DNA from 2 places in the Sediminibacillus dalangtanensis genome. Region 2 is predicted to be linked to the other one. Evidence: riboswitches for the same ligand, from Rfam matches in the RefSeq annotation. Region 2 holds a riboswitch; the other holds the start of a gene.
The links. Region 2 has a riboswitch for FMN ahead of ERJ70_RS13285 (ECF transporter S component). Riboswitches for the same ligand answer to the same signal wherever they lie in the genome.

Region 1: another riboswitch for FMN. It lies ahead of ribD (bifunctional diaminohydroxyphosphoribosylaminopyrimidine deaminase/5-amino-6-(5-phosphoribosylamino)uracil reductase RibD); the one in region 2 lies ahead of ERJ70_RS13285 (ECF transporter S component).

Annotation. Positions count from the first base shown of each region.
Region 1 covers NZ_CP046956.1:227,958-234,610, reverse strand. Annotated here, with positions in the region: gene ribH (6,7-dimethyl-8-ribityllumazine synthase) at 80-547, opposite strand; gene ERJ70_RS01265 (bifunctional 3,4-dihydroxy-2-butanone-4-phosphate synthase/GTP cyclohydrolase II) at 567-1,772, opposite strand; gene ribE (riboflavin synthase) at 1,784-2,446, opposite strand; gene ribD (bifunctional diaminohydroxyphosphoribosylaminopyrimidine deaminase/5-amino-6-(5-phosphoribosylamino)uracil reductase RibD) at 2,447-3,541, opposite strand; FMN riboswitch at 3,749-3,893, opposite strand; gene ERJ70_RS01250 (ArsR/SmtB family transcription factor) at 4,052-4,687, shown strand; gene ERJ70_RS01245 (MFS transporter) at 4,756-6,036, shown strand; gene murB (UDP-N-acetylmuramate dehydrogenase) at 6,094-6,653, opposite strand, start outside.
Region 2 covers NZ_CP046956.1:2,644,866-2,651,518, forward strand. Annotated here, with positions in the region: gene ERJ70_RS13265 (isochorismate synthase) at 1-81, opposite strand, end outside; gene ERJ70_RS13270 (1,4-dihydroxy-2-naphthoate polyprenyltransferase) at 430-1,377, shown strand; gene ERJ70_RS13275 (hotdog fold thioesterase) at 1,769-2,155, shown strand; gene ERJ70_RS13280 (TraR/DksA C4-type zinc finger protein) at 2,235-2,609, shown strand; gene ERJ70_RS13285 (ECF transporter S component) at 2,914-3,501, opposite strand; FMN riboswitch at 3,666-3,809, opposite strand; gene ERJ70_RS13290 (M20/M25/M40 family metallo-hydrolase) at 3,874-4,932, opposite strand; gene ERJ70_RS13295 (thioredoxin family protein) at 5,041-5,598, shown strand; gene ERJ70_RS13300 (potassium channel family protein) at 5,696-6,653, shown strand, end outside.

The DNA of each region.
Region 1 (6,653 bases), 1.7 Mb from region 2:
CTAAAAATTTTCCATCGAGCAGTAAAAAACCGCAAAACCCTCAAGGCAGGGCTGCCCGGTTTTCTTTGCATTTAGTGCTTCAAGCCAGGTTTTTCAACAAGTTGGCCATTTCTATTGCTGAAACAGCTGCTTCTGCTCCTTTGTTGCCGGCTTTTGTCCCGGCCCTTTCGATCGCTTGTTCAATCGTATCTGTCGTCAGCACCCCAAAAATAACCGGCAGATCCTCCTGTATGGAAACATTTGCTACTCCTTTTGAAACTTCACTGCTTACATAATCAAAATGTGGAGTCGATCCCCTGATAACCGTCCCTAGGGCAATCACCGCATCATACTTTTTGGAAGCAGCCATTTTTTTCGTAACCAACGGTATTTCGAACGCGCCAGGAACCCAGGCAACCGATACATCGTCTTCCGACACTCCGTGTCTCCTCAATGCATCCTGGGCACCGCTTAATAATTTGTTGGTGATGAACTCATTGAACCTTCCAACCACGATTCCGATCTTTAAATCTGTACCTACCAGGTTTCCTTCATAAACATTTGTCATTTTATTATCCTCCTTGAAATCAGTTGCTGCTGGGAAAATCAAATAAATGGTCAAGCTTTGCTTTTTTCGTTTGCAAGTATCTTTCATTGTTTTTGTTTGCCGGTATTTGGATTGCTTTTCTTTCCGTCACTTCCAACCCATAATCGCTCAACCCGGAAATTTTCCGCGGGTTATTGGTCAATAGCTGCAGCTTCCGGACGCCAAGGTCCTTTAACATTTGGGCACTAACTGCATAGTCTCGTAAGTCTGCTGGAAAACCCAGCTGGTGGTTTGCTTCGACAGTGTCAAAACCTTGCTCCTGCAGCTTGTAAGCCTTCAGTTTATTCAGCAAGCCAATTCCTCTACCTTCCTGACGCATGTATATCAGCACGCCAGTTCCAGCTGCCTCGATCTCTTGCAGAGCCTGCTCGAGCTGTGGTCCGCAATCACAGCGATGGGAACCAAAAACATCTCCCGTCAAACATTCTGAGTGAATCCGCACGAGGACAGGTTTCTCTGGACTTATCTCACCCTTGAAAAGGGCGAGGTGCTCCTTGCCTGTGAATTTTTCCGTGTAAGCAGTGAGATTAAATTCCCCATAGGCTGTCGGCAGCTTGATCGTTATTTCTTTATTGATCAAGATATCATTCACTTTACGGTAGGCAACTAAGTCTTGAATGGTGATCAGCGATAAGTCAAACCGTTCTGCCATTTTCTCCAACTCCGGCAGCCTCGCCATGGTGCCATCCCCGTTCATGATTTCACAGATCACGCCTGCGGGCTTAGAACCTGCAAGTTTCGCCAGGTCGACTGCAGCCTCCGTATGACCCGTACGCTCGAGAACACCGGCCTGTTTGGCGACCAACGGGAACACGTGACCCGGCCGTTTAAAAGCAGCCGCTTCTGTCTTCTCCTCAATCAATTTTTGGATGGTCAGTGCCCGGTCGTAAGCACTGATTCCTGTGTCGGTTTCCTCGTGGTCGATACTGATGGTAAACGCCGTTCCATAGGTGTCGCTGTTTTCTTCCACCATAGCCGGCAGACGCAATTTATCGGCCAGCTCTTTGTCCATCGGGGCACAGATGAGCCCCCTGCCTTCCTTGGCCATGAAGTTGATCGATTCAGGAGTGGCATGCTCTGCAAGCATAACCAAATCCCCTTCGTTTTCCCGGTTTTCATCGTCAACGACAATGACCATTTTTCCTGCCCGCAAGTCTTGTAATGCCTCGTCTATCGTTTGGAACATAACTAGTCCTCCTAATCTAAAAAGCCAAATTGCTGTAGTTTTTCCGCGGTTACTTTCCCGGCCGTTCCTTCTGCAGAAGATTGATATTTTGCCGCCAGGAGACGATCGATGTATTTTGCCAGCACGTCATATTCCAGGTTGACGGTTTCTCCTGTCTGCTTTTCAGCGAGAATGGTTGCCCGCTGCGTTTCGGGAATCAACGAGATCGTAAAAGCCGATGGATGGACGGCAAACACGGTCAAGGAAGTGCCGTCCACTGCGACTGACCCCTTTTCCGAAAGATATGGTATCCCCTCTGAGGAGACTTCGATGGTTATATAAACTGCATTTGCTTCTTTCCATTTATGGGTGATGATACCTACCGCGTCTACATGCCCGGAGACAAAATGCCCCCCGAATCGATCCTGAGCACGCATGGCCCGTTCCAAATTAACGTAAGTTCCAGGAGCGACATCGGACAGCGAGGAGGTACGGAATGTTTCGGGAATGATGTCCACCGTAAAGTCAGTCTCTTGAAAAGACGTGACGGTCAGACAGACACCATTCACCGAAATACTGTCGCCTATTCTCACATCGCTTGTCACCGTTTCAGCCGCTATGTTCATCGTCAACGACTCCTGCTTGCGATGAATGGATGTTACTTTTCCCTTTTCTTCGACAATACCAGTAAACAATCACTCCGCCTCCTTTTTTGGTATGGCAATGACTTTGAGGTCGCCGCCGATTTTTTCGACCGATTTAATGTCCAGCTGTTTTGCTTGTCCCATCCGTTCCGGCGAGACACCACCCACCACTGAAATGGCATCACTGCCACCAAGAAGGAGCGGAGCAATATACCAATGACACTCATCAAACAATCCTGTTTCGATAAAAGAGCCATGAACGGCACTTCCGCCTTCTACATAGACAGACTGAACACCCTCATCTCCCAGCAGTTTCAACACGGAGTCCAGTTCTACTTTCTTTGTGCCGAGCTGGAATACTTTCACATGCGGTTTTATCAGCTTGGATTGCTCCGTGTCGGCTGAGGAGCCACAAATCAACCACGTTGGCGCTTCGGGACTAGTCAGCAGGTGGCTGCCAGCAGGAATGCGCAAATCGCTGTCCAGCACAATACGGATCGGCTGTTTGCCGCCTTCCGGAAGCCTGACAGTCAGGCGCGGGTCATCTGCCATTACTGTTCCAATACCGACCAGAACAGCGTCATGAAGGTCACGCTGCCGATGAACATCCTCTCTTGCCGCTGCCGACGTGACCCAGCGGCTGTCACCAGTACTGGCTGCCGTTTTGCCGTCCAAAGTCATGGCCGCTTTCAATGTAACGAAAGGTGACTTTTCTCTGATTTGTTTAAAAAACCGGCGATTGAGCTCCACCGCCTTTTCCTGTCTCAAGCCCACTTCGACCTCGATTCCTGCCTGACGCAACCTTTCCACACCACGGCCCGCCACTTCGGGATTGGGATCCAAACACGCAATGTAGACTTTCGCTAATTGATGTTCCACAATTAAATCGGCACATGGCGGAGTTTTGCCATGATGGGAGCACGGTTCCAAGGTGACATACATCACTGCATCTGCCGCCGCTTCTCCCGCTTGTCTCAACGCATGCACTTCTGCATGTGCACTCCCTGCCTGCAAGTGGCTGCCCATGCCGATCACGTTGCCGTCTTTCACGACGACCGCACCGACAGAAGGGTTCGGACTCGTTTGTCCAATGGTCACTTCTGCCAATGCCAACGCTGTATCCATATAGGTTTCTTTTGATGCCAAATCCTTCATCCTCTCATTCCCTGGAGCAAAGAGTTTCCATTTCTCATTTTGAACGTAAAAAAGCCCCGGTAGATGCCGGGGCTTTTAAAAATCGGTAAAGTTAAGCAGGGACGATCTTCTTCGGGAATACGGCAAAGAATGCAGAAGGCATGCTTATGCCCGCGGCTTTTTCCGTATCCTGAATAAAACGTCACTACTGTGCTGTTTCGCTTCCTTTTCCCATCCAGACTTTAACTGTCGGCTTTGGAATTTCACCAAATCCACCGCTGCGTACGCAAACGGGTCACGGACTGAGGACATGAACTTGTCCATCACCGCCGGTCGGGATTTACACCCTGCCCCAAAGGAATTTCGTATTTAATTAAAGACATCATAGCATTATTTTGTGAAAAATGCATCTAACTAGCCTTGTGAAAATTTCTCCAAATTACCTTGTGTGTAACCTATGAACATGTTAGTATACGGTTAAATAAATTTTACCGTGTAATTTTAACAAAGGGGTGACTTGGGATGAAACAATTAATGGTGTTAGAGACTTATGAACAGTTAAAATCTTTGAGCGATCCTTTCCGGAGTCAGCTAGTGATGCGGCTGATGGAACAGCCATACACCGGGCAGCAATTAGCCGCCCAATTCAACCTCTCCAGGGCAAAGATTCATTATCACCTGCAGGAGTTAGCCAAAAATGGACTAGTCGAGATTGTGAAAACAGAAGAAAAAAACGGAATCGTTCAAAAATTTTACCAATCCACCGCAAGAGGGTTTACGCCTTCGGAAGAACTGCTTCCGTATAAAGAAGAATTAAGTGAATCAATCCGGCAAATGTACACCCGCATGCTGGAAAGGACGAAAATGAGGGTAATCACCGCTCCAGAGAATGCCTTTAAGCAAGAGACTGCTATAACCCAACCTGCGGAATGGTCACATCTTGGCTCGACATGGGAAATCTCGGCAACGGAGGAAGATTTCAAGCAATGGATCAAAAAGTTTTTTGATCTAATAGATGAATTAAGGGCCCTAAGCGCCGAGACGGAAAACCATCCGGACCAAAAGCTATACAGCATTACAGCCTTTGGATTTGAAATCGACGAGTCGTTATTTCAAAAACGAGAAATAAAAAATCAATCAAAAAAAGAATCCGAATAGGTTCTTTTTTTAAGGTGACGGTCATTTTTTTTTGACCGTGTGATTTTTTTAAAACTAGGAGGCGGAAAATGAACTTACTATGGACCAATCGAAACTTTCTATTGTTGTTTATTGGCAGAATTGTCACCAATATCGGGGACAGCATTTACTATGTAGCTGCCATGTGGCTTGTTTACGATTTAGGCGGCAGTGCATTTTACTCTGGTTTGGCGGGATTTTTAACGTTACTTCCGACGGCGTTACAGTTTTTCACGGGACCGTTTGTCGATAAATGGCCGATTAAAAAAGTACTTGTGTTTACCCAGCTGCTGCAATGCCTCCTGATTTTAATCATTCCGATGGCTCACTGGCTCGGTTTTTTGACCGTTCATCTCATCCTGATCATCATGCCATTGGTCGCTTTTATTGAACAGTTTGCCTATCCTTCCCAAACAAAAGCGCTTGTCCATATTCTTTCCAGACAACAGCTTGTAAAGGGAAATTCCTTGTTCGCTTTTGCCTATCAGGGGATTGACTTGCTATTCAATGCCGTTTCCGGAATCCTCGTTGCTATCGTAGGGGCTGTCTCTCTCTATCTTGCAGATTCCATGACATTTGCTTTGGCAGCTCTCTTGTTCACTATGTGTAAACTTCCATGGGCCGAAGAAAAGAAGAAAGAAAAAGCATCAATAAAACAGACATTCCTGGACTATAAGACGGAATTGAAGCAGGGATTTTCACTTGTTTTCCGTTCATTGCTGGCGAGTTTTTTAATTGGATCGGTCGTCTGCAACTTTGCAATAGGCGCGGGATTAGCCGTCCTTCCCAGTTTGGGGGCGGAGCTTGGGGGAGCGGAAATATACGGTTTTTACTTGGCGGCTATGTCTACCGGTTCCCTGCTTGGAGCATTGACCAGTACTTTTTTCGGCCGGTTTCCTGTGGGGAAGCTTTCCATTCTGACGTTTTTTTTCGGGTCTTGTTGCTGGGTCGCCAGTACATTTCTATCACCTGTCCTTTTGGGAGCGGTACTATTCGGGTTGGCTTGGGTACCGGTTGGTGCGACCAATGTTTTGTTTGCTGCCGTAATGCAATCCGTTGTCCCGCTCCATTTATTAGGACGTGTCAATACCGTTTCCCGCAGTATGAGTGCTTCAGCTATGCCGATTGGGTCGCTGGCTGGCGGATACCTTGCTTCTGCATTCTCCCCTTCCCTGATTTTCAGCTGTGCCGGAGTGGGCTTGCTGATTGTGACAATCGTCTGGCTCTGTCATTCCGGACTTCGCCAGCTGCCAAAATCGGATGAGATGACTGCAGAAACCTTCGATTTGCCCACTGATATGAAAGAAAACCGAGCGGGTTCGAATCTTTAGGATTTCGAATCATCGTTCGGTTTTTGCTTTGGTCTCTAAATTGCCCCAGTCACTTTTTCAATTTTGCTTTACTGCTTTAACCGTTTCCGCATCGGCATCTTCTCCGATGATTTTCACTTCTCTTTCCAAGAACACACCGAACTTATCCTTGACTGTCTTTTGTACCAGCTCAATAACAGAGATATATTCGGTTGCTGTCGCATTGTTTTTGTTGACAATGAAACCAGCATGCTTCGTGGAGACTTCAGCGCCCCCGATTCCTTTCCCCTGTAACTCGCTGTCTTGGATCAACTTGCCGGCAAAATAACCCGGCGGGCGCTTAAAAACACTGCCGCATGATGGATATTCGAGAGGCTGCTTGGACTCCCGTTTATACGTCAGGTCATCCATAACTGCTTTGATGCTCTGATATTTTCCTGGCTGGAGTTTAAATTTCGCTTCTAAAACGATGTATCCATTGTCGGGGATATTGCTGGTCCGGTATTCCAGATCGAGGTCTTTGGCAGGAAGGGTCAATAGTGTCCCATCCCGATCGACGACCACCGCCTCTTCTAACACATCTTTGATTTCCCCGCCGTAAGCCCCTGCATTCATAAACAGGGCGCCTCCCACTGTAC
Region 2 (6,653 bases):
TTGGGAATCCTGTTTTGACCTGGCTGCAGTCACTGCTTCCTCAACAGCAAGTCCCAATTCTTTCAATTCTGTTTGAATCATGTATGATACCCTCCAATACAATAGGGAGAAAGTATGTGATTATTTCTTCCAATATAAGTACAGAAACGAGCACCGGTCGCTCGACAGGCCAGCCGCCTCCTGTATCTATTTACCCATAAATAAGGCACATTAATAAAAAATATAACTTTCAAGCTATAAAAGCAAGTATTCAAACCTGTATTGCAGACTTGCGACCACTATCTATTTTATTCCCTTTTCGTTCGTTTCTCAACAATTGCCACTAATTCCTAGTAAATTATTATAATAGATAATTGACACCGTCCCGTCGTTTCCCTAAACTTAATATGATATACCACGATTTGAAGGCTTACGTAAGGAGAGAACCATATGCAATCCCTTGATAAAAACGCAATCAGCAGTGCGCTCAATGAAAAAGCAGGGTTTCAAGTTTGGTGGCGTCTGTTACGCCCGCATACCCTAACTGCTTCGTTTGTACCTGTTTTTGTCGGTACAATGGCAGCAATGCTGGATGCTTCCGTTAATTTCTGGTTATTTGCAGCAATGCTGCTGGCTTCCATGCTTATCCAGGCGGCAACCAATATGTTCAATGAATACTATGATTTTGTCAGAGGGTTGGACAACGAAAAATCCGTCGGAATCGGCGGCACGATTGTCCGGGACGGAGTCGCTCCTCAGACAGTGCTGCGCTTGGCGTTGAGCTTCTTCGCCGTAGCCATACTGCTCGGTGTCTATATTTGTCTGGAATCCAGCTGGTGGATTGCCGGAATCGGGATCATTTCCATGCTGTGCGGCTATTTATACACAGGCGGACCTTATCCAATCGCATACACCCCTTTTGGGGAATTGATCGCCGGTTTTTTCATGGGTACAGTCATCATTGGAATTAGTTACTTTATTCAAACGATGGAAGTAACCGGCGCCGTTGTGTGGATTTCCATTCCTGTCGCTATTCTTATCGGCACGATTATGCTGTCGAATAACATCAGGGACTTGGAAGGGGACAAGGAAAACGGAAGGAAAACAATCGCTATTTTAGTCGGCAGAAAGAATGCGGTGATACTGCTTGCGGCCTTATTTGCTGTCAGCTATATATTAATGGCGATTTATGTACTTACAGGTATCCTGCCTATCTGGTCTTTCATCACCTTGCTTGGCACAAAAAAAGCAGTAAGTGCAGTCAAGGGCTTTAAAGGAAAAACCGTTAATTTGGAAATGATGCCGGCAATGAAAGCAACCGCGCAGACCAACACCTTTTTTGGTTTACTGCTAGGACTGTCGTTGCTGATTGAATATTTCATCCCATTTCACCTTTAAACACACCAAAGAGAACGACAAGCTGCCGACTTGTCGTTTTTTTAATGTATAGGAAATTATAAATTTAATTGACTGTGGATAATTATTGGCTGAAACAGTCACGTCCAGCTTCAGCGCCTACCCCCTCGAGGTCTTAAGCCCACCCTCTGTGTGGCAAAAAGCGCCACGCCGAAGCTGTTCTTAAGCTTGTCGGAGGCCCAAACGATGTGGGTCATGCAGGCGTTGCCACAGGACGTGGCGGCTTTAGCCTGTACTCCTTTAAACAGGCGCTTGCGCTTTTGTTCTTCGATAATACGGAAATCCGGTATAGCTAACGGTGCAGAACAACAGGAAGGAAAATGGACGTTTCATCCCCACAACCCCGGGAAATATGATAGAAAGGATGTTTACTATGAATCTTGAAAACACCTTAATGGAAGCACTTGGAATGCAGGTAATCACACAGGAGAAGGATTTAGTGGAAATAACCATGCCGGTAAACAAACAAACACACCAGCCCATGGGTTTTTTGCATGGAGGGGCGAGCGTCGCATTGGCAGAATCAGCGGCGAGCATCGCTTCTTTCTTGAATGTCGATGCCGACAAATACCAAATTTTCGGTATTGAGATCAATGCCAATCATATAAAAAGCAAACGTTCCGGAATAGTTACTGGAAGGGCTACCCCTCTTCATCTCGGCAAGACGACCATGGTTTGGGACATTAAAATTGTAGACGAACAAGAACGGCTCATTTCTGTCTCCCGCTGTACAGTGGGAGTCGTGCCCTTGAAAAACTAAGAAAAACGCTGGGCACCTTGCCCATCCCAATAGAGAAGCACTTATCCTCTCCAAACCTGCAAGAAAGGAGAAGAGTGTAATGGATCAAGAAAAACTCGAACATTATAAACAATTATTAGTAACGATGAAAAAAGAGGCGCAAGAAGAACTTGGCCAAAACGCCGACAGCTATAATTTGGATAAGGAATATCCTGACGACTCCATCGGAGAATTTACCAACTATGATAATCACCCGGCCGACTTGGGGACCGAAATGTTCGAACGGGAAAAGGCGGCCACGCTCAATTCACAGGCACGTCAGCGATTAAGCGAAATCGAACATGCGCTGGATAAAATCGACAAAGGCACCTACGGATTCAGTGAATCATCAGGAAAACCAATACCGGAAGAGCGTCTGGAGATAGAACCAACTGCACGTTATCTCGTCGAGGAAGTCGACGGAAACGACGAATAAAGAGAAAAGAGGCCTGGACAAAAGCTTGGCCACCAAAGCAAAAACCGAGCGAATTCTAAATGCTGTGTGAATTCGCTCGGTTTTTTGTAAAGTTAGACTTCCTTTTATCCTGTTGTTTGATGCGTGCTTCAAATCGCTACGGCAAGATACGACGCGTGCCCGCGGAAAGCGAAGGACCTTGCCGGAGTGGAGAGTTGCACTTTTCATAAGAGAAGGGTAGAACGGTTTACTTTTTTCTAGTCAAAAAACCGAACGAATTCGTCCGGTTTTTATTTTGATCACGATGCTTTTGTTTTTGTGAACGTTAAGATACGGCCATCCTCTTTTTCTCCAGCCATGGTTTCAGCTTTATAAACAGTGGTACGAAAAGCGCACCAATAACGATTCCTTTAATTACATTAAAGGGAAGAATACCTGCTGTTACCGTCACCAGTTTCACCTGATCACTCATCGATTCCCACCCCATAAACAGACTGTAAGCGGGCAAAAGGACAAAGTAATTCAGCAGCCCCATTCCCACGGCCATGACAACCGTGCCTGTTACTAATCCGGAAACAAGACTCTTTACCCCTTTGAACTTATGGTAGAGCATAGATACTGGAACTATAAACAGGACACCGGCGAGGAAATTGGAAGCAATGCCGATTGGATCTCCTGCACCTGTATAGATCAAATAAAGCAGATTTTTGACTGCTTCCACGATGATTCCTGCTCCAGGTGAAAAAATCAGTGCTGCAATCAATGCCGGAACTTCACTGAAATCAACTTTCAAATATTGTGGGAGCATCGGAAGTGGAAAATTCAAAAACATCAACATCATTGAAATAGTTCCCAGAAGTGCCAAAATAATTAATTTTAATAAATGCGAAGATTGCTTGGTTGTGGTAGCCAATATCTTCTCCTCCTTCATCTTTTGCATCGAATCCTATCTGGCGATGAAGGTGAAACAGAATCCCTATGAATCAAGAAAGCCATTTAAAAACCCTAAAGCTCATTTAAGCTTCAGGGTTTATGTTCAGAGGGAATAAAGGCAGTATGACACATGCCTTTTCTGTTCCGTATCTTCTCCCATCCAGACTGTAACTGTCGGTCCTGGAATTTCACCAGGTCAGCCATCCGGCGTGTGCCGGACAGGTCACGGACTTAGAGCTTAAGCTCTTCACCGTCGGTCGGGAATTTCACCCTGCCCCGAAGATAGAATCGATATTTATTTGGTAATCTTATTATACTACCTATCCCAACATTTGCAAACAGAAACGTTCCATTAGTCCTCCAGCGGATTCAAGCTTTCATTGCCGGTCATCTCGGCAATCATCTTGACCAGTAAGTCAATTTCTTCATCCATATCCTTGATGCTGACTGTTTCCACCGGTGAGTGCATGTACCTTAGTGGAAGAGAAACGAGTCCAACTGGAACACCTTGGCCAGTAAGACGCATTTTGTCTGCATCAGTGCCTGTAGCACGTTGGGTCAATTCATATTGCACCCGCAAGTTCAGGGAACGGGCAGCTCTCTCCAACAACTGATTGATTTTGATGTTGATCGGTGCTCCTTTTGCCAGGACCGGCCCTTTTTCCAATTGGACGTCCCCATATTTATTTTTGTTCACACCTGGATAATCGGTCGCAAAAGTTACATCACAGGCAATCGCCATATCGGGTTCAATACCTGCAGCAGCAAAATAAGCACCACCCATATTGGTTTCCTCGTTTACTGTACTAGCAGCATACACCCCTACTTTTACTTGCTTCTCCGCGAGGCGTCGAAGCACTTCCGCCACCATGAAAGCACCTGTCCGATTATCCAGGCCGCGGCCGGATATATATCGATCGAGCAGGACTTCCGGTTCCCGTTTGTAGACGGCCAAATCACCAATTTGAACATACTTTTCCATTTCTTCTTTCGAACGGGCACCACAATCAATGAACAAGTCCTCTAAATCGAAATCCCCTTTAATACCGCCATGATGTTGGGCATTGACACCAATGACGCCGGTGATATCTTCCGCATACCCTAACACCGTCACTTTCATCCCAATCGCGGCTTTCGGATTGATACCGCCCATTTTATCAAAATGAAGATAACCCTGCTCATCAATCCGGTTGATCACAAGGGCGATTTCATCACAGTGACCGGCCAAGAGGATTTTGAATTCAGCATCCGGATTGAGTACACCGATTGCATTCCCTGCATTGTCGGTTATTACCTTGTCAGCAAAAGGTCTGACATAGTCGATCCATTTTTTTTGAATGTTCATTTCCATACTGGACGGAGATGGTGTCCGCAGTAAGTCCATTAAAAATTGTTGTCTGTTTTGTTCCATATGTAGTTCCTCCTTTATCACATAGGTTAATGATACCAAAAATTTGGGAAAACACTAAATGTTGTGAAGCAGCATCCGTTTTGAATCAAAAAATTAGGAGTGATACAGTTGAATTTAGAAAGTTGGTATCAAAAAGGAATCGGTCCAGATGAATATATTGAATCGATGCAGCAGCATAGAGACAATTTGTTGTACGTATATGACCATTTTACTTTACCTGAAGACGACCCGTTTTTCGAGCAGCTTGCAAAAGAAAATCTCCGCGTCATCGCCTTAACAGAGGACTGGTGTGGGGATGCCATGATGAATGTACCGATTTTGTTCCACCTTGCCGAACGGACGGAAATGGACGTACATCTGCTTGCCCGTGATCAAAACCTGGAGTTAATGGATCAATATTTAACAAATGGAAAGGCACGCTCCATTCCGATTTTCATTTTTATCGATGGTAACGGCCAGGAGATTGCAAAATGGGGACCGCGGGCTCCCGAGGTGCAGCAGTTCATTGATGAATCCATGGCCAACCTTCCTGAAAAAGACACAGCAGATTACCAAGAAAAACGGCAGGAAATGTTCACTTTCATAACCAAATCATTTCGAGATAACACGGACTTCTGGCAGCAAACGTATCAAAGTATTCTTTCCACTTTAAAAAAGGCAATCTAAATCCCCTTATCCCCGGCTTATGCCGGGGATTTTTATACTATGGAGGAGACCTTTTGGAGATACTGGTAGTAAAAAAACAAAAGGTGAGCTTACGCATATGCAAACACTTCTGCAAGTTTATTTTCGCATGCCAATATTTTTCCGTTTACTATCATCTGTCCTTCTGCTGATGATGTTTTTTGGCATTGCTATCCACATTCTGGAGCCTGATCACTTTCCGACTATATTTGACGGTATTTGGTGGGCATTTGTTACGGGATCAACAGTAGGTTATGGGGACTATGTGCCGTTAAGCTCTGCCGGAAGAATCGTTGCCATTCTTCTGATTCTCGCCGGTGGTGGATTGGTGACATTTTATATGGCCACCATCTCTGCCGGAACCATCAAACATGAACGAGACCTTTCCAAAGGACTGGTAAAGTACAGAGGCAAAGACCATGTCATCCTCGTAGGCTGGAATGAACGAACGAAACAGCTCATGGAAATGATTGTCGAACGCGACATGCGAAAACAAATCGTGTTGATAGACCACACCATGAGCAATCTGCCTTACCAGAAACACCACCTGCATTTCATCCGTGGTTCCGCCTTTGATGATGAGACGCTGGAAAAAGCAAATTTAAAACAGGCAAAATATGCTGTCGTTACCGCCGACCCTTCAAAAAAAGAACTTCAAGCTGACCAGACGACCATCCTGACAGCAGTTGCCATTAAAGGGAACAACCCAGAAATTATGCTGATTACAGAAATATTAACGAAAGATCAAATCAAAAACGCCAGTCGGGCTGGCGCAGATTCAATCATTCGATCAAACGACTTTATGAGCACCTTGATATTCCACGAACTTTTCCGACATAAACCGGTTAAACCGTTTGATTTGCTGATACAAGTACTTGCAGACCAGCAATTCCATCAATTCCCTTTGCCGGAAGATCTTTATGATAAGACTTTCTTACAATGCGCGGATTATTATGCTGTTTCGGAACAATTGTTAATCGGCATTATGCGAAAAGAGCAGATGCTCGTCAATCCAGCCTTTAGCACTAAGCTCCAAA